3 regions of the Neobacillus sp. plas4 genome follow, and region 1 is predicted to be linked to each of the others. Evidence: predicted binding sites of a transcription regulator. Region 1 holds the regulator's gene; each other region holds the start of a gene.
What was found. Region 1 encodes LexA, which represses DNA repair genes until DNA is damaged. Its sites were predicted from a motif close to CGAACATATGTTCG; they were not measured.
Positions count from the first base shown of each region.

Region 2: AC2TFD_RS07645 (YhjD family protein) is a predicted target of LexA. The motif match lies at 2,850-2,863, and genes of this name have one in related genera.
Region 3: AC2TFD_RS21645 (Y-family DNA polymerase) is a predicted target of LexA. The motif match lies at 2,636-2,649, and genes of this name have one in related genera.

Region 1 covers NZ_CM170152.1:2,042,010-2,048,394, reverse strand. Annotated here, with positions in the region: gene tkt (transketolase) at 1-705, opposite strand, end outside; gene AC2TFD_RS10265 (DUF896 domain-containing protein) at 885-1,115, opposite strand; gene AC2TFD_RS10260 (YneB family resolvase-like protein) at 1,191-1,847, opposite strand; gene yneA (cell division suppressor protein YneA) at 1,858-2,181, opposite strand; gene lexA (transcriptional repressor LexA) at 2,340-2,963, shown strand; gene glnA (type I glutamate--ammonia ligase) at 3,345-4,679, opposite strand; gene AC2TFD_RS10240 (MerR family transcriptional regulator) at 4,709-5,110, opposite strand; gene AC2TFD_RS10235 (methionine gamma-lyase family protein) at 5,260-6,385, opposite strand, start outside.
Region 2 covers NZ_CM170152.1:1,527,884-1,534,268, reverse strand. Annotated here, with positions in the region: gene addB (helicase-exonuclease AddAB subunit AddB) at 1-280, opposite strand, end outside; gene lepB (signal peptidase I) at 473-1,027, opposite strand; gene AC2TFD_RS07655 (TVP38/TMEM64 family protein) at 1,030-1,683, opposite strand; gene AC2TFD_RS07650 (LCP family protein) at 1,720-2,670, opposite strand; gene AC2TFD_RS07645 (YhjD family protein) at 2,896-3,246, shown strand; gene AC2TFD_RS07640 (competence protein ComK) at 3,272-3,838, opposite strand; gene AC2TFD_RS07635 (IDEAL domain-containing protein) at 4,023-4,256, shown strand; gene AC2TFD_RS07630 (M48 family metallopeptidase) at 4,329-5,606, opposite strand; gene AC2TFD_RS07625 (AzlD domain-containing protein) at 5,696-6,004, opposite strand; gene AC2TFD_RS07620 (AzlC family ABC transporter permease) at 5,994-6,385, opposite strand, start outside.
Region 3 covers NZ_CM170152.1:4,294,061-4,300,445, forward strand. Annotated here, with positions in the region: gene AC2TFD_RS21635 (cupin domain-containing protein) at 1-872, shown strand, start outside; gene AC2TFD_RS21640 (YolD-like family protein) at 926-1,261, opposite strand; gene AC2TFD_RS21645 (Y-family DNA polymerase) at 1,278-2,537, opposite strand; gene AC2TFD_RS21650 (YqzH family protein) at 2,750-2,944, shown strand; gene AC2TFD_RS21655 (SDR family NAD(P)-dependent oxidoreductase) at 2,978-3,775, opposite strand; gene AC2TFD_RS21660 (MBL fold metallo-hydrolase) at 3,786-4,748, opposite strand; gene proC (pyrroline-5-carboxylate reductase) at 4,939-5,784, shown strand; gene AC2TFD_RS21670 (glycosyltransferase family 2 protein) at 5,845-6,385, shown strand, end outside.

The DNA of each region.
Region 1 (6,385 bases):
GTTTCTAGCTTCTTCTAAAGCCTTTGCGATTTCTGCTAAATTGTTGCCGTCCTCTACTCGAAGGTATTGCCAGCCGTATGATAAGAAACGGTTCTTAACACTTTCAGAGAAGGATTTATTTAAATCACCATCTAATGAAATATCATTGGAATCGTATAAAACAACTAAACGTCCAAGTTTTAAATGTCCAGCTAGAGAAGCCGCCTCTGCTGATACACCTTCCATTAAGTCTCCATCACCACAAATACTATATGTATAATGGTTTACAATTTCGAAATTCTCTTTATTATAGACGCTAGCTGTATGACGTTCTGCCATTGCCATACCCACAGCCATTGCAATACCCTGTCCAAGAGGACCAGTTGTTGCTTCGACACCTTCAGTATGTTTATACTCTGGATGTCCAGGAGTTTTACTTCCCCATTGGCGGAATTGTTTTAAGTCATCCATAGAAAGATTGTAACCAGATAAATGAAGCATGCTGTATAATAAAGCAGATCCATGGCCTGCAGATAATACAAATCTGTCACGGTTAAACCACTCTGGATTTTTTGGATTATGGTTCATAAAACGAGTCCATAATGCGTAAGTCATTGGTGCAGCACCCATTGGCAAACCTGGATGCCCTGAATTTGCTTTTTCGATCATATCAATCGATAGTGTACGAATAGATGTTACGGACAAATCATCAATAGTTTCAAACATGTAAATAATCACTCCTGTTTCAATAGGATAATAATAACACCCTTAATATTATAGTTCAGCGGGCATTAATTCAACAATTAATTTGATTACTAAACAAATTAATTTACTTTCATTTTATTATTTTTACACACAAAGGGAGACAATATGTAAATAGGAAAAACAAAAAGTTTTTCCATTGATTAATGAAGATTATATTTTTTTCTATCTTTTATCTTTTTAGGTGTTACATCTTTACCTTCTGGATCAATAAAAGTTGTATTTGTTAATGTATCTAACATAGAGCTGCGGAAAGTGGTTAAATACTCACTTCTTAGTTTTGATTGTTCCTTTGCTTCTGCTTCTGTTAATCCAGTTACTTTGGCTTTTCTGGCTAGTTCATTGATTCTAGCCATTTTTTCTTTTGAGAGCATGTAAAACCCGCCTTTCGAATATCTTCGCAAAAATTGATTTTACTAAAAAAAAGACCATCTGACAAGGCAAATGGTCTATTGTTCCTCTGACTCAATAGATTCTTGGAATTCTTGATAACGTCTGTGAACAGTTGCTTTTGATATAGTATATCCAAAACCCCTTAATGTAGCAGCTATCTCTGCAAACGTTAACTTGTTTTTTCGAAGCCGGATAATCTCCTCAACCGGAACCTCTATTTTCTCTCTGCCTGAATTCGACTCGAGGTTTTTTAGATTTTTCTCAGGCTTATACCCTTGAGCAACTGCTCTTTTCATTCCCCGCTTAATCTTAATATTATGTAGCTTTCTCTGGTATTCCTCTACCATTCCTACGATTTTTAATACCATTGAATCACTTTCAGACAGTTGCAGCTCACCATTATGAGAAATGCTATAAAGCTTTACTTCTTCTTTTAATATACAGTGCAAGAGAGCAATTTTCGCATTTCCTCTTCCAAGTCTTGTCTCATCCTGAATTAGCACAGCCTGTATCGTTTTTTCTTTCAATATATCTAATAACTCTAAGATCCCATCTCGTTCTAGGTCATAACCGCTGGCTTGCTCTCTAATTATGGAGACAACATTGAAACGATGCTGACTGGCAAGCTGTACAAGTTCCTCTTCCTGACGTTTTAATGAGGTTTCCTGGGTTTCTTTGTTGGTACTAACTCGGCAGTATATTATTGCATTCATCATCGGACTTTTACTCTCCAGCTGCACTTGCATATTCAGTTAAAGAACCTACTTCATAGTTTACAGGGATGATAATTTCTTCACCTGGATAAATTCTATCTCCTTCTATTTCGTTATGCTGTTTAACCCAACTGATAAATTCGGTATTTGAGTAAGAATGAAGTTCAGAATATTGGTTGGAGATTTCCCAAAGGGAGTCGCCTTCAAATACGGTAATTGTCAAGAACTTTTCTTCTACATTCGAATTAAAACGTATTGATAAAATAAAACTTAATGTACAGCTCAAGATAATAAGTACTATTGCAAAAGAGTATTTCTCCCATAAATTTTTCATCATATAACCCCTATTCAGAATGTATGTTCGTTTATATGTTTTCATTATAATCCGAACATTTGTTTGTTGTCAACAAAAATTCGAACTTATGTTTGTATAAAAAATACCAACATGCTATAATAAATTAAATAATTAAATAGGGCGAGGTGTATCTTATTATGACAAAAATATCTAAGCGACAGCAGGATATCCTTGAATTTATCAAAGGGGAAGTAAAGAAGAAGGGCTATCCACCATCCGTAAGAGAAATTGGAGAAGCAGTAGGACTTGCTTCAAGTTCTACCGTTCATGGTCATTTAGCACGTTTGGAAAGCAAAGGACTAATTCGAAGAGATCCAACAAAACCAAGAGCAATTGAAATACTAGAATCGGATGCAATTGCAAATATCCCAAGAAATAATGTTGTTAACGTGCCGATTGTAGGTAAAGTTACTGCCGGACTTCCTATTACCGCTATTGAGAATGTAGAAGAGTTCTTTCCGCTGCCTGAGAGTCTAGCACCAGCAGATGAACAAGTTTTTATGCTAGAAATCATGGGTGAGAGTATGATAGAAGCCGGAATTCTCGATGGAGATTACGTAATCGTGAGACAGCAGCAAACTGCGAACAATGGAGATATCGTTGTCGCCATGACAGAAGAAGACGAAGCGACATGTAAGAGATTCTTCAAAGAAAAAGATTTCATTCGCTTGCAGCCTGAAAATTCTACAATGGATCCGATAATTTTGAGAAATGTATCTATTCTGGGGAAAGTTATTGGGGTTTATCGTCATATACATTAATCATTTGGGAGCAGCCACGTTTGTGGCTGCTCTTTTTTATTTGGTGTTGTTATTGATTATTAAGACGGGAATTAATAAGAGACCTCCGGTTGTATAGGCCACAATCTCGAGGTGATTCTTACCTTAATTGAAAAATTCAAGTTTTATGGGCACAATCACGGCGTGATTCTTACCTTAATTGTAAATTTCCAGTTTTACGGGCACAATCATGACGTGATTCTTACCTTAATTGTAAATTTCCAGTTTTACGGGCACAATCATGGCGTGATTCTTACCTTAATTGAAGAATATCACTTTTACGGGGCACAATGGTGAAACAATCCACTTACATTAACAAAAAAAAACCCAGTATGGACTATATCCACACTGGGTTTGAGTATTTTAGTACATGCTCAAATACTGGTCGCGTTCCCAAGGGTGTACTACTGTGCGGAACATATCCCACTCAATCTCTTTTGCTTCAACAAAGTGTTCGAAGATGTGCTCTCCTAAACCTGCAACAATCACTTCATCAGCCTTTAATTGTTCTAAAGCTTCTGCTAGAGTTGCTGGAAGATCGAGGATCCCTTCTTCAATTCTTTCTTCCTTACTCATTACATAGATGTTACGGTCAACTGGAGCCGGAGGAGTCATTTTATTTTTAATTCCATCTAAACCAGCTTTTAATAGTACAGCCATCGCCAGGTATGGGTTAGCGGCTGGGTCAACGCTTCTTACTTCTACACGAGTGCTTAATCCGCGAGAAGATGGAATACGAATTAATGGTGAACGGTTTCTAGCAGACCAAGCAACATAGCAAGGTGCTTCATAGCCAGGAACCAGACGCTTATAAGAGTTTACTGTCGGATTGGTAATAGCTGTAAAGTTCGGTGAATGCTTAAGGATACCAGCGATAAATTGACGAGCTGTATCACTCATTTCAAGGTCGCCTGTTGGCTCATAGAATGCGTTTTTGCCATTGGTAAATAATGAAAGATTCATGTGCATTCCAGATCCATTCACTCCGTATAATGGTTTTGGCATGAACGTCGCATGTAAGCCGTGTTTACGAGCAATTGTTTTAACTACTAATTTGAATGTTTGAATTTGGTCACATGCTGTTAAAGCATCAGCATACTTAAAGTCGATTTCGTGCTGACCTGGTGCTACTTCATGGTGAGAAGCTTCAATTTCAAAGCCCATTTCTTCTAACTCTAGTACGATATCACGACGGCAGTTTTCACCTAAATCAGTTGGAGCTAGATCGAAGTATCCGCCTTGGTCGTTCAATTCTAATGAAGGCTCACCTTTTTCGTCTAATTTAAATAAGAAGAATTCAGGCTCAGGTCCTAAGTTAAAGTCTGTAAATCCTAGTTCTTCCATTTCTTTTAATACTCTTCTTAAGTTACTTCGTGGATCGCCATCAAATGGTTTTCCTTCTGGAGTGTAGATATCACAGATTAAACGAGCAACTTTTCCTTTTTCAGCTGTCCACGGGAATACTACCCAAGTATTTAAATCAGGAACAAGGTGCATATCAGATTCTTCAATACGCACAAATCCTTCGATAGATGAACCATCAAACATCATTTTATTATCTAATGCCTTTTCTAATTGGCTGACTGGAATCTCTACATTTTTAATCGTTCCTAAAATATCAGTGAACTGCAACCGAATAAACTTAACATTTTCTTCTTGTGCTAACTGCTTAATATCTTCTCTTGTATACTTTGCCATCCTTATTACCTCCAAAATTTAATTTTAACTTAATGGAAAAATCGTGACATATCTCCTTGTCTGAGTGACGAACGATTGAATCTTCCAGAATGTTGTAATTCGTGTCGGAGCAAATTTCGCAACTGATCGTCTGTTAACTCCTGCTTGGCTTTTTCGGCCTGTTGCTGAATCACATTGGACTGTTGATCTTTTATGAGGATAAGCTGTTTAATTCCAGCCATATTCACACCTTGATCAATGAGATCCTTAATTTCTAGTAGTCTATCAATATCGTTTAAACTAAAGAGTCTTCTATTCCCATCAGTTCTAGCTGGAGAAATCAATTGGTGCTCTTCGTAATATCGAATTTGTCTGGCAGTTAGTTCAGTCAGCTGCATAACAGTTCCAATTGGGAATAAAGGCATCGAGCGGCGTATTTCTTTTCCACTCATTCAATTTCTCCTCTCCTCTTACTGATTTATATTGTTATTATATTTCGTGTAAGAAAAGATGTCAATCCTATGTTAGGTTTTCTAACATGGTTTTTCCAAAAAAAAGAATAACTACGTTAGTTATTCTTTGCATCCATTATTATTTCAATTCAAATTAGATTTTTTTGTATTAAAGAGTCTACGGCAATACAAACGGCCATTTTGACATGTGCATAGGTTAGCCCGCCTTGAACATAAGCTACATAAGGAGGTCTTATTGGTCCGTCTGCTGTCAACTCGATACTTGCACCTTGGATGAATGTTCCCGCAGCCATGATCACATCATCCTCATATCCTGGCATATACGCTGGATAGGCTGTTACATGAGAATTAATCGGCGAAGCAAATTGAATAGCCTGACAAAAAGCTATCATTTTATCTTTATCATCAAATTGAACCGATTGAATTAAATCCGTACGGTAAGAATCCCATTTAGGATAAGAATTCATCCCTAATTTTTCTAGAAATGCTGCTGTAAAAACCGCTCCTTTTAAGGCTTGACCAACAACATGCGGTGCTAAAAAGAAACCTTGATACATTTCTTGAAGGCTGTAAATGGAAGCACCAGCCTCAGCACCAATGCCTGGCGATGTCATTCGGTAAGAACAGGCTTCAACATATTGTTTCTTCCCTACAATATACCCACCAGTCTTCACAATTCCTCCGCCAGGATTTTTAATTAATGAACCTGCCATCAAATCGGCTCCCACGTGACACGGTTCCAATTCCTCAACGAATTCTCCGTAGCAATTATCTACAAAAACCACGACATCTTCTTTTATTTCCTTTACAAACGAAATCATCTCTTTGATTTCAGCAATCGTAAAGGAAGGACGGGTTGCATAGCCCTTTGAGCGTTGGATGCCGATCATTTTGGTATTACTTTTGATTTTGTCAGCAACCTGATTCCAGTCAATCGATCCCTTATCCGACAGCTCCACACTATCATAGGAAATTCCAAACTCCTTTAACGACCCCACTCCATTGCCGCGAATTCCAACAATCTCCTCAAGCGTGTCATACGGTTTGCCTGTTATATAAAGAAGTTCATCGCCAGGGCGAAGGATACCAAACAAAGAGATTGATATTGCATGCGTCCCTGAGATAATTTGCGGACGAACTAGACCTGCTTCTGCACCAAATACATCTGCATAAATAAGTTCTAATGTATCTCTGCCGATATCATCATAGCCATAACCCGTTGAAGGAATAAAGTGAGAATCGCTAACTCGGTGC
Region 2 (6,385 bases), 510 kb from region 1:
TGCTAATTCCAACACTGCTAAGATGATAACGGCTTATACCGCCCGTCTCCTGCAAAATTCTCCATGCCAATCGTGAAAAGCTATATACTTGTGCGCGAATCATTCCACCAAGTACAGGGTCGGTCGCCAATTGATATTCTGCCTGAAACGTCATTTGTTCAGGAACAATATATATAATCGGCGCTCCCTTAGGATTTTCCAGCAGCCGGTCCTTTATTTCGTTCATACACAGGTGCGTCTTACCACTGCCCGTCCTTCCAGTTACCAATCTTAAAGACATGTTACTTCCTCACTTTCCGATTCCCCTTCTTAAACTATATAATCCCATTTTATCACAAAAAGAGCACAAACGTTTGGAAGACTCCATACAGATTAAAACCAATATTGGTAAATTTTAAAATTAAGAAAAGAGTCTTTAAAAACAAAAAAGAGCCGACATCATCATCGTACTCTCTGGTTTCTGATTACCATATTAAAATTGAACATCCACTTCATTTAGCGGCCAATAACGGAGGTCAACTTTTCCTACCACTTGGCTGACAGAGATAAAGCCAAAATGCCTGCTGTCCCAGCTTCCTAAGCGATTATCCCCAAGGACAAATAGCTTTCCTTCCGGTACTGTACTTTCACCGGTAATTTCCTTCAAACTAAAATCACCTGTAAGTTTAATGCCAGGTATATCCTGCTTATAAACAGATAAAAATGGTTCTTTATACTTTTGTCCGTTGATGTATAATTGATCATCTACAAATTCAATTTTATCCCCTGGAAGTCCGATGACACGTTTAACAAAATCCTCTTTCTCATTTGCATGAAAGACAATAACATCAAAACGGCTAAGATCACTAATTTGGTATCCCAACTTATTGACAACTAATTTGTTCCCATCTTGAAGAGTAGGCATCATCGATTCTCCCTCGACAACATAGTTAGAAAAGAAAAATGTTCGTATAAAAGCAAAAATGATAATTCCAATTGCAAAGGCTTTAATCCATTCAATCCCCTCTTTTTTCCATTCATTATTCATTTTTAACTCCTCCTTTTCTTCAATTCTTTACCTCTATTTATCTCCTCATTATGGTCATTTTCAATGCGCTTATTCAATCTTACTTCAATTCTTTTTCCAACATACCAAAGAATAAAAATAACGACTAAAACTATCCCTGTGCGGTAGGGTTGAGTAATCAATGATCGAAGATCATATCCTACAAAACTAATGGTAAAGATCATTACCATCTTGCCAATCGCAACAGCAAGCATGTATTGATACATACTGATTTTTGAAAGACCTGCTACAACATTTACAATTACAGATGGTGTAAATGGGAAACAGAGCAGTAGAAACAACGGTCCAAAACCATGGCGATCCACCCAATCCATCAACTTCCGAACCTTTTGGTGTTTGGAAAGAAAAGAAAATAGTCTCTTTTGTCCGTACCTTCTTATTAGTAAAAATAGTAATAGTGCTCCTAAGCAAGAGCCCACCCAAGAATATAAGAACCCTAACCAAAGCCCGAAAGCACTTGCATTCGCCATTACAAATATGACCAATGGCAAAAATGGCAAAAATGCCTCAATCATGGGCAGCACGATACCTGGTAATGGTCCAAATGACCTGTATTCTTGAATTAAGTCCATTATATTTTCAAGAGTGAACCATGCTTTGAATGCTTCGATGTCCATAAGAATGCTCCTTAAAATTCTGCAGTTTCTTTTTGCTTATTGTGTTAAAAATTGGTGAAAAGCCTCATTATTCATTTCTAAATCTAAATCCAATACAGCACCTTCCCCCTTTATATTTGCATCTTTATATCCATTTTCTATCGGAATCCTAAAAGTCTCAATATTACCTCTACCCTTTGCAAAGAAATCCTTTGCCATAAATAAAATATCACCTGTATCCATATTTGTATTAATATATGGGGTGACCACCCCGATTAATTTTGGCAGCTTTGGAATCGTTTGGATCCCTGTAAGTTGATCCCCAATAGCTTGAAGTGCCTGCTGTTGACGCTGAACGCGGCCAAAGTCACCTATTGCGTCATGCCGAAACCGCACAAAGCTAAGCATTTGCTCGCCATTTAACCTTTGAAGTCCAGGTTCTAACGGAACTTCTATGTATTCTTTCATTCGTTTCTCAACATTTATTTCTACACCTTTAGGGAAGGCTTCATCTATTAATTGTACAAACCCTTCAAAGTCCACAATCGCATAATATTGCAGGTCTATTTCAAAGTTTTCTTTGATTGTTTTTCTCATAAGTTCAGGACCGCCCCGCATAAAAGCAGAATTGATTTTATGCTTACCATGCCCTGGAATACTGACATAACTATCCCTCATAATAGACGATATTTTATATGTCCCTTTATCTTCATTATAATGCGCAATCATGATCGTATCGGCCCGAGCCTTCTCATTCCCCCGGGCATCACTGCCTAGCAACAGAATATTAGTGGCACCATATTGATCCTTTTTACCCTCAAAAGCATAAACTTCACTATTTATATCGCTTTGTTTTTCCTCATTATTAATTTTCTCTAAAGATTGATTAACTCCTTGTTTATATTGAAAAAATACATAACCAGCTGTTGCACTTATTAACACCAAGAGAACTAATAATATAGATGTTGATTTTCTTTTTTTTCTTTTTTTATGTCTTTCATATCTCATACCAACTCACCCATCTATGTATAATGTATTTATTTTTATGGTTCTATTATATAATTCATTTTCTCCGAGATAATATCCTTCTATAAAAAACTTTCTCATACTCGTACCAAATTTTGCAAATAAAAAAACGCAAGCTTTTAAGCATTGCGTTTTAGATTAAATTTTCGTATGATTAAACAAGAACAAACGTTCTAATGATAAAAACTAGAAAGGTGCCGATAATGGATGACCAGAATTCCAGAGGAAGATCGCAATATAATGGAAAAAGCCATCTATTTACCCATGGTATTGATTGTCTTAAATCGTGATTTAACCATAGTAGAAAAGAGTCCTTTTAAATTAAAAAAACCATATTTATTACTAATTGAAGAAACAATGAAGACCATTCAAAAGGAATTAGCAGAAGTAAAAAAATATATGAAGCAGCATAAACTCCAAGTAATCGAGACAAAACGGGACGATGCTTTTACTATGTATATGTTCTTATATAAAGGGTATGAGGAGTCTCATAATTACTTTAATCCAAGAATTCGCAATAAAGTTCAAGAGTTAATGGAGTTTTATTTTCTAAAATAGAACCTATCTCGATAAGACCTTACAGTTACTTCTTTAACTTTTCTTTATCATACGTATTGAAATTTTCCGATGCTTCTATGTTCTTGGGACGTTGTAATAAATAAAAAGATTTCCTTTCATTAAATTCAATTCTTTGCATTAGCTTTGTTCTTAAATACGCTGTCCGCTCTAATTGAGAACTAATCGTGCTGTACGATATCGGAAATTTAAAGGACTGATTGTTGTTAAAAAGAACTAATGTTTCTTGCGGATTAATACGGTCATAATCTTTTACATGTTCATGGGAAATCCAAATGCACTCTTGTCGGTTAGGTGATGTTGTAGGGAAGAAAAATATCCGGTTGGTGGGATCGATCGCAATTGGAATTTTATGCGCGTACCCAACTAATTGTTTCGTACCATTCCTGCGACCTTCATAATCACATCCATAATATTCACAACTGGTTCTTATAATATCAAGCGGTTTGAAGGGGGATAAAAATTCATCTTCTACTTCAACGATCTCTGAATAAATTTTACTGCCATACGCGATAGGTTTAATAAACATCGTATATGGATTTACCTCATATTCTTCAATTTGCCTCAGCTTCATTTTTTCAACTCCATTAGCAATATTACCCATCATAGCATGTTTGTTTCCTAGTTGATTAATTTTTCAAAATTGTTGCGAATTTATTCACAAAGTTACGAAAATATATGTCGGAAAATTATAATAATTGATTGATATTATCAAAAAAAAAACCATATAATATTAAAAAGCATCAGAGGTGATTTTGATGAATGAGAAATCATACACGGAATTAATGAAAATTGGTGCCATGAAACGTCAACGGAAAGAGAACTTCGTTCAGGATTTGTACATTGATATGCTCTTATCAGAAATTCAATTGACGATTGAAAAAGAAAAACTGCAAAAAAAAATTGACCTTGCCATTGACCATCGAGATAAACAACATTTTTACTACCTGTCTAAACAACTTATCGAAATAAACAAACGATTTGGAACGTAGTCACAAAAACGGGAAAGGAGCTCAAAACTCCTCTCCCATTTTTTATTTAGGCCCTTTCTTAATCTACAGCCATTATTTATCTTTTATCCTTTGTTTTATTTCAAATTCTTCCAGAGTAGAAATACGCTCCAACATGGTAGGATGACTATAACGGAATATCTTTACAAGTAATGGCGGATTCACCTGGGTCAGCCCTGATTTTGTTAATTCCTGGAAGGATGTAATGGCTGATTCTGGATTTTGAGTCATATTTATTGCGTATTGATCAGCGCGTTTTTCCTCATAACGAGAAATCAGGTTGCTGAAAGGACTGGAAACAAACATTAACATCGAAAGAATCATAAAAAATAGAGGCAAAGATCGAATGTCTTTGACATCAGGTATTTTTAATTCCTTTCCAAAGCGACTAACTGCCCAATTCATTATTCGATACGTGAGATATAAACCAACTAATGAAAAAAGTAAATACAAGGCAATACCGATATAAATATGCTTCTCAACATAATGACAGATTTCATGTGCCATGATAAATAAAATTTGGTCATTTGATAACTTATTTAAGGTTGTATCCCATAACACAATTCTCGCGTTTGAACCAATGCCTGTTACATAAGCATTCAAAGAATTTGTCTTGTCCGCCATATTTACTTCAAAAACATGTTCTGCCGGGATCTGTGCTTTTTCAGCTAATGATAGTATTTTTGTCTCAAGTTCCTTATTTTTTAAAGGATAAAAGTCATTGTACAAAGGGTCAATCACAATAGGTTGTAAAAACATCAAGAACAAAGTAAACGGTACAGACAATAACCATGCATAAAACCACCAGCGTTTTACACTTCTTTTCATCAACCAGTATAATACTGGCACAATAATCATTAGTGTTCCAAAATTGATCCAGAAATCAATTAGTTCATCCTTCATCCAAGAAGCAAAGCTTTGTGTTGAGATGTTATAGGACTTTGACAAAGTATAGCCGATATAGCTTAAAGGAAATGTTGCAACAAATGCAAAGAACGATAGCCAAATAAGGTAAATAGCTGTTTGAAGCAGTTTGTACTTTGATGAATTTTCAGCCCACGATTTGAACGCTTTAGAAAATCCAACTAATAGTATTAGAAAATAAAAAAGCCATTCGAATGGTGTCGATAGAAAAAACAACAGATTTCTGATTTTTGAATACTCTTCACTTAACATTAACTCCCTGCCATTTAAAAAAGTTGCGGGATCTGCTTTGGTTCCTTGAAATTCGAAGGGCAGGTTTGAGTCTGTAAAATGAAATAAATACCAATAAAAAAACAACCCATATATTACATAGGCCAAAACTGCATAGACTCCCATTTTTCTAACCATGTTTTGTCCTCCTTTTTGTACAACCTCTCTATACATAGTTTAGTATGTACGTTCATATTTAGAACAACAAAAAGCCGGATTTTACCGGCTTAGAGAAAATAAGAATATACAGCTAGGACTGTAATGGACCCAAGAACGACAACAATTACATTCGCTCCTAAAAATGCAGCAGCAAAAGCTGCGGAAGCACCAACGATTCCATACCAGATATCATCTTTTTGAAGCAAAAGAATAGCTGGGAAAATTAATGCACCGAGTGTGGCGTAGGGCACGTTTTTTAGTACTCCTTGAATAAATGTGGGAAGTTCTTTTCCTTTAAACAAAACAAACGGAAGCATTCTTGGTATATATGTAACTAACCCCATCCCAATAATCATCCAAACAATTTCACTTTTCATCCTTTACACCCCAATGTTTTGCTTTTACCACTTCAATCAACTCAATAAGAACAGCTGACAAAATGGTGGAAGAAACAATTGCCCATCCTTGTGCCAATATCTCCCCAAGTGTAAAAATCGAATTAAATATTGCTGCCAGTACAGCAAGATATACTACCTTAACACTTTTTTTCAAAGATGGAACCAGGAGTCCAATGAACATCGCATAAAGGGCAACTCCCATACTCTCCTGCAGTGTTTGTGGAAGGCTTGCTCCAATCAAGTGACCAATCGCGGTAAAAACAACCCAACTCGAGTAGGCAACTGAATTTACGCCAAACATAAAACCAGTTGCTGCTGTTCCTTCTTTGGTCGCCACCACAGAGAATGTTTCATCGGTAA
Region 3 (6,385 bases), 2.3 Mb from region 1:
CTGGATTAACGTATCGTGAACCTTGGGGATGGGGATCTACTACCCAAACGATTTATGCAGCTGTTCAAATGTTATTACCTGGTGAAAAAGCACCATCCCACCGTCACTCACAAAGTGCATTGCGCTTTATTTCTGAAGGTTCTGGTGCATATACGATCGTGCAGGGTGAGCGTATTTTCATGGAGGAAGGTGACTTTTTAATTACTCCAAAGAATTTATGGCATGGGCACGCCCACTTAGGAACAGAGCCTATGTATTGGATGGATGCTTTAGATATTCCTACCATTTATGCAATCGGCGGTACATTCTTTGAACCTTATGAAGATGGTTTACAACAGCCAGATATTCCAGATAATTTCTCAGAGAGACGTTATCGCGGCGGCATGGTTCGTCCTGTTGGTGATGATAAATATACAGTTGCTCCACTTGCAAATTATAAATGGGATCGCACGGTAGAAGGAATTAAAGGGTTAATGGAATTCGATCCAGATCCACACCATGGATACGCAGTAGAGTACATCAACCCATCTACAGGTAAATCAGCAAACCCTACGCTTGGCACTAGAATGCAGCATTTACCACATGGCTTCCAAACAAAGGCATTACGCCATACGCACTCAACTGTTTACCAAGTACACAAAGGTTCAGGTCACACAGTTATCAATGGCATCCGTTTCGATTGGAAAAAAGGTGATTACTTCGTTGTTCCGAACTGGGCATGGTATGAACATACTGCCTCCGAAGACTCTTACCTATTCTCAGTAAACGACTTGCCAATTATGAACCGTTTCGACTTGGAACAAGAGCAATTGTTTGAAGAGTATAATGGCCACCAAAAAATTACTGGTGAATTTAAAGCGGATTTCCGTTAATACAATAATCCAAACAAGAGCGGATCCCGAAATGGGCCGCTCTTGTTGCATGTTTACACACCCGTTATTCTGATATCCGCTATTGCAGTAATCGGAATGCGGTGTATTTCTTCGAAGTGATCAACGATATGAAGCCTCCCAGTCATTTCGTCCCAATAATGAATTTTTCCAATAACAAGTTCATAATTACTCTTTCGATAATGGGTAATGGTAACAAATTGGTCAAATTCGATGGCTTCAGATAAGGTCTCATTCATGAGTTCGAGCTGCTGTTCATCTATTATTTTTTGCTCTTCATACTGATCTTCCTTTACCCAATCCCTGAGCAATTTGATGTGCTCAGGAAGCATCATCGAAACCCATTTGATCCTTCCGCGGTCACGAATCATCACATTCCCCCCTCTCTTATCTTTTGTGCCCGCCAACCAATGTAGCCCGGTGTCTTGCCGTTCCGGCAGCAGTATAGGAAACAGCTCGTAATAAGGCACCCGATCCAAATCGTCTTCGAACAGAATCAACCACGTAACCAAGTTCTCGCCGCTTTACCGCACCCATATCAAAAAGATCGAGCTGAAACTCGTGGTCATCGACGATATTTCCGATGCTAATCGCAATTTGCCTTACTGTCTTTCCTGTATAATGTTCGTAAAATAATTCGAGACAGACACGGTACAGGTCCATCGTTACATTTGTTGGCTGCATGATTGTTCTTGAACGATGAAAACCGCCGCCAAGTTCATCTTGGCTATAACCGATACTGAGGCTGACCGTCCTCCCAGCTTTGCGGCGGGAGCGCGCTCTTCGGGCTACCTCTTCACAGATTTCTAAAATCACATGCTTTATTTCTTCTTCGTCTTTATAATCTCTTAAAAGAATTTGGCTTTTGCCAAAGCTGATTTGCCCCTCAATAAGAGGTGCTCCCAGGTCTGAAAGGTCAACTCCCCAGGCGTGATGATAAAGCTGGTTACCCATGATTCCAAATTTCTTTTCCAGCGCTTGTAAATCATAGCGAGCCAGCTGACCAACTGTGAAAATGCCCATCCCATTTAATGTTTTTTCAACACGCCTGCCAATCCCCCACATTTCTCTGAGTGGTGAAACCTTCCATAGCTTTGTTTGGACGTCCTCATACTTCCATTCAGCAATTCCATGCTTCTTTGCTTCAAGATCGAGGCAAAGCTTCGATAATAACATATTAGGGCCAATTCCGACCGCACAGGGGAGCTGGAATTCACGTTCAATATCATCCTTAATTTTTGCTGCAATGGTAAAGGCATCCCCCCACATATGAAGTACTCCATCCACCTTAATAAAACTTTCATCAACGCTGTACGTGTGAATGGCTTCCTTTGGAACATACCGATTAAACAGACGGGTAATTTCAGTAGAAATACGCAAATAGGTTGCCATTTTTGGCTCAACAACTTGAATCCGGGGATCATCAGGAATCTCAAATAGCCTCGAACCTGTTTTAATTCCAAATTCTTTCTTTAAACGCGGTGATGCAGCAAGCACAACACTTCCATTTCGTTCTTTGTTACCGGCCACAGCTAGATAGCAAGTCAAGGGATCAAGACCAAGCATGACAGCAGCACAGCTTGCATAAAAACTCTTCATGTCTACGCATAAAATCTGATTGTGTGGTAACGTGCTGTAATCAACCATGACTTTTCCTCCCAATTTGAAAAGCGCAGGGCTCCCGCCCAAAGCTAGACTCTAAAATTATCGAACGTTTGTTCTTTATATTATATACATATCTTACGCGAATATGCGTTCGTATTCAATGGAAATTTTTTGAGGGATTTCATGGTTATGGTTATTTTTCGCAAATAGCTATTGTAGGAAAAAGCGGTATAATTGTGATGAGGTGCAGGTAAATGGAGAAAAAACTGATCATAAAAATGATAAAGAATTGCTTTAAACAATATTATGCTGAAGTGGATTCCCTCCCACTGAGCAGTGGAGATTTAGAGGAGCTTGCTGTTAAGATTATTAAAATAAAAGAAGAACAACCAGCTATAGAATTATACGAGGCGATAAATGATACGGTATATGAATTTTTAACAGGGTAATCTTTTCAAATCAAAAAAACCGCGATTGCGGTTTTACTTTTTGTTAAATGCCTTTTTTCCAATTCGTTCAAAAAGTCGCGGGAAGAGAACATATACGACACTGCCCATATTCATCCACCGGGGCAGGTTAATTTCCCTCGTTTTTGTCAGCATACTCTCAACAACTTTCCTTGCTACATATTCTGGCTGCAGCATGAATCTTTGAACATTTTTAACATACGTGCCTTTTTCGTCGGCAATGTTAAAGAAATTCGTTGCAATCGGTCCAGGATTCACAGATGTGACCAACACATTGTAATCACTAAGCTCCATCCTAAGGGAATTGGTGTAACCTAGAACAGCATGCTTAGTGGCAGAGTAAACACTTGATTTTGGCGTAGCGATTTTCCCTGCCTGAGACGCAATGTTAATAATATGCCCAAATTGGCGTTCGCGCATTTTTGGCAGAACCATGCTGGTACACGCCATAAGCCCAACCACATTGACATCGAACATCCCTTTGATTTCAGTCATCGTTGCTTCATGAGCTGCACGGAAAACACCGAATCCTGCATTGTTTACAAGAATATCAATATGATCAATTTTCTCGAGAATCTCGTAAAAAACTTCCTTTACTTTATCCGTATCCGAGACATCCAATTGGTAGACGTCTACCTTTACGTGATGCTTCTGCTCCAATTCTTTTTGCAGCTGATTGAGCTTTTCAATGCTGCGTGCTATAAGGACAAGATTAGCACCACTCGCTCCACAAAGCTTGGCAATTTCAGCACCGATTCCCCCGGATGCACCGGTAATAACAATATTTTTTCCCTTAAGTTGTTCTCTCGCCATATATTACACCTCATCTAGCCTGATAAAGGACAGGTTGTTGATCCTTATTACTAATAATCTCGCCGATTGAGGCTAAATAGTCAAGCTGACCCACTGTTTCCGATAGTGTCAGCATTAATTCACGCTTATAAGCGGAAGGAAAAAGACGTTTGCAAAGTTCAAATACCGTTTGCCGTTCTTCTTTAAGCCAATCATTGACCTTCATCGCCCTTTCATGTTGATGAATCAGCCTTTTTTCGATTAACTCTTTTAGTTGAAACACTTCAGCACCGTGACCCGTATAGACAAACTGAATGGGATAAGACAATAGTTTCTTCATCGAGTGATTATGTTGCAGCTGTGGCTTCGGTCTTTCTTTTTCACCAGGCGCCGGCGTTTCAAGGAATGGGTTGGGTGAAATATGTGCAAGAATTAAATCCCCTCCGATCAGTACGCCATCTTTTTCACGAAAAAGAGCAATATGGCTCTGGGCATGTCCAGGGGTCTCCAATACCGTCCACTCCGTAAGTCCAGGCGGGCTCATTCCTTCAACCAGCTCTCCAGTTAAGGAGCGATTACAGGAGTACTTCAGGGTATCCATTAACATGGAACGAGATGGAAGAAGTTCTTGTGGTAAACCATAGTCAAGAAATTCTGCACCAAAAAATTTCTCTTGTTCTTCAAAAAAAGCATCGGTTGGATGAATCCATCTTTCATTAAGCGGGTGACCATATACCTCAATCTTATCGGATAAAAAATCCAGCATTCCAACATGATCCGGATGATGATGGGTAATAATGACTTGTTCAATATCATCAGGGGTTAAATGTAATTCAGTCAGCTGCTGCTTAAATGCCGCCCATGACGCTTTTGTTTTGACCCCACAATCGACAAGTGTCAAACGCTCTCCTTTAATTAAAAATACATTAACATCGCCGACCGCAAAAGGAGTCGGCAAAATAATTTTCGCAATTCCGTCTTTCCATTGAGTCATTCAAAAAGCTCCTATCGATGTAAACATTTTTTGACAATTTATATTTAAGATAAAGTGTAACGATTTTCTTCTGCATTGTCATTTTTTCTGCATGGTTTATTTAAATAGTTGAAAAATTATGTAACTTTATTTCTTGACAGATAAGGGTTTATCAAGCATAATCACTGAAAAATCTTTAGGGGGCTTAACGTTGAAAAAACTAGCGTTTATCGGTGCAGGCTCAATGGCAGAAGCACTAATTTCAGGGATTCTTGAAAAAAGTTTAATGGATAGCAAGAATATTTGGGTAACGAACAATTCCAATTCAGAAAGGTTGAAAAAGCTAAGTGATACTTATGGTATCAGTGGAAGCTATGATTTAAACGAATTGCTCACAGGTGCAGACATGGTCATATTATCGATGAAACCAAAGGATGTTGCACCAGCGATACAATCTATTCGGGAATATTTAACCGAAGAAATGCTCGTCGTCTCAGTCTTAGCAGGAGTGTCCATTAACACCATTGAAGCATTAGCAGGATTGCCAATCGCCATTGTTAGGGCAATGCCCAATACATCGGCGGCGGTTGGAAAATCTGCCACCGCCGTTGCGGTAAATGACCGTGTTACTTCCCAACAAATTGAGGCAATGAAAAATTTGTTTGGAACCGTTGGCTTGACAACTTTTGTTGAGGAGGAACAGCTGGACGCCGTAACAGGACTTTCTGGAAGCGGTCCTGCTTATATTTATTACCTTATTGAGGCAATGGAAAAAAGTGCTGTAGAGGTTGGACTCGACAAGGAAATGGCGAGTGAATTAATCGTGCAAACCTTAATTGGGGCTGCTGAAATGGTGAAAAATTCAACAAAGTCATCTGAGCAGCTGCGCAGAGATGTTACAAGTCCTGGAGGAACCACAGAGGCTGGTGTCAAAGTACTTGAAGATCATCAAGTCCAACAAGCATTTATTTCTTGTATTAAGGCTGCAACTGCCCAATCAAAAAAAATGGGGGCGGCCTTACGTGAACAGCTGGAAGTGACCGAACCAACTACTTAATTTGGATGTTTGGTTCTATTCATTTAAACTAGCATTAAAAGGTTTTGGGAAGTGTACGCGATGTTAACCATTCTATTTGCTTTAGAAATTTTTGTCTGGATTGTTTTTCTCCTAGACGGTTTAATAGGTTTACGAAAAATAGACGCTTTAGAAATTGAACAAAGCTTGGAAAACGGACCACTGTTATCGGTCATTGTTGCGGCCCGTAATGAGGAAAAGCAAATACAACCCAGTGTTCTCAGTCAGTTAAATCAAACTTATCAAAACGTTGAATGGATTCTCGTCAACGATCGGTCAACGGATGATACTGGGCTTATGATGGAGGAGTTGCGGCTAAAAGACCGGCGGATTTCAGTTCTTCATATAGATGAATTACCAGAAGGCTGGCTTGGAAAAAATAACGCCTTATATAGAGGATTCCTTGGAGCTTCTGGGAACTGGATTTTATTTACGGATGCGGATGTAAGATTTGAAAGAGAGGCATTTGCAAAGGCACTTCATTATTTTGAAAGAAATGAGCTGGACCATTTAACAGCTTCCCCAAACTTGAGCGCAAAAAACTTTTGGCTTAAATCATTTGTTGCCTTTTTTCTATTTGGTT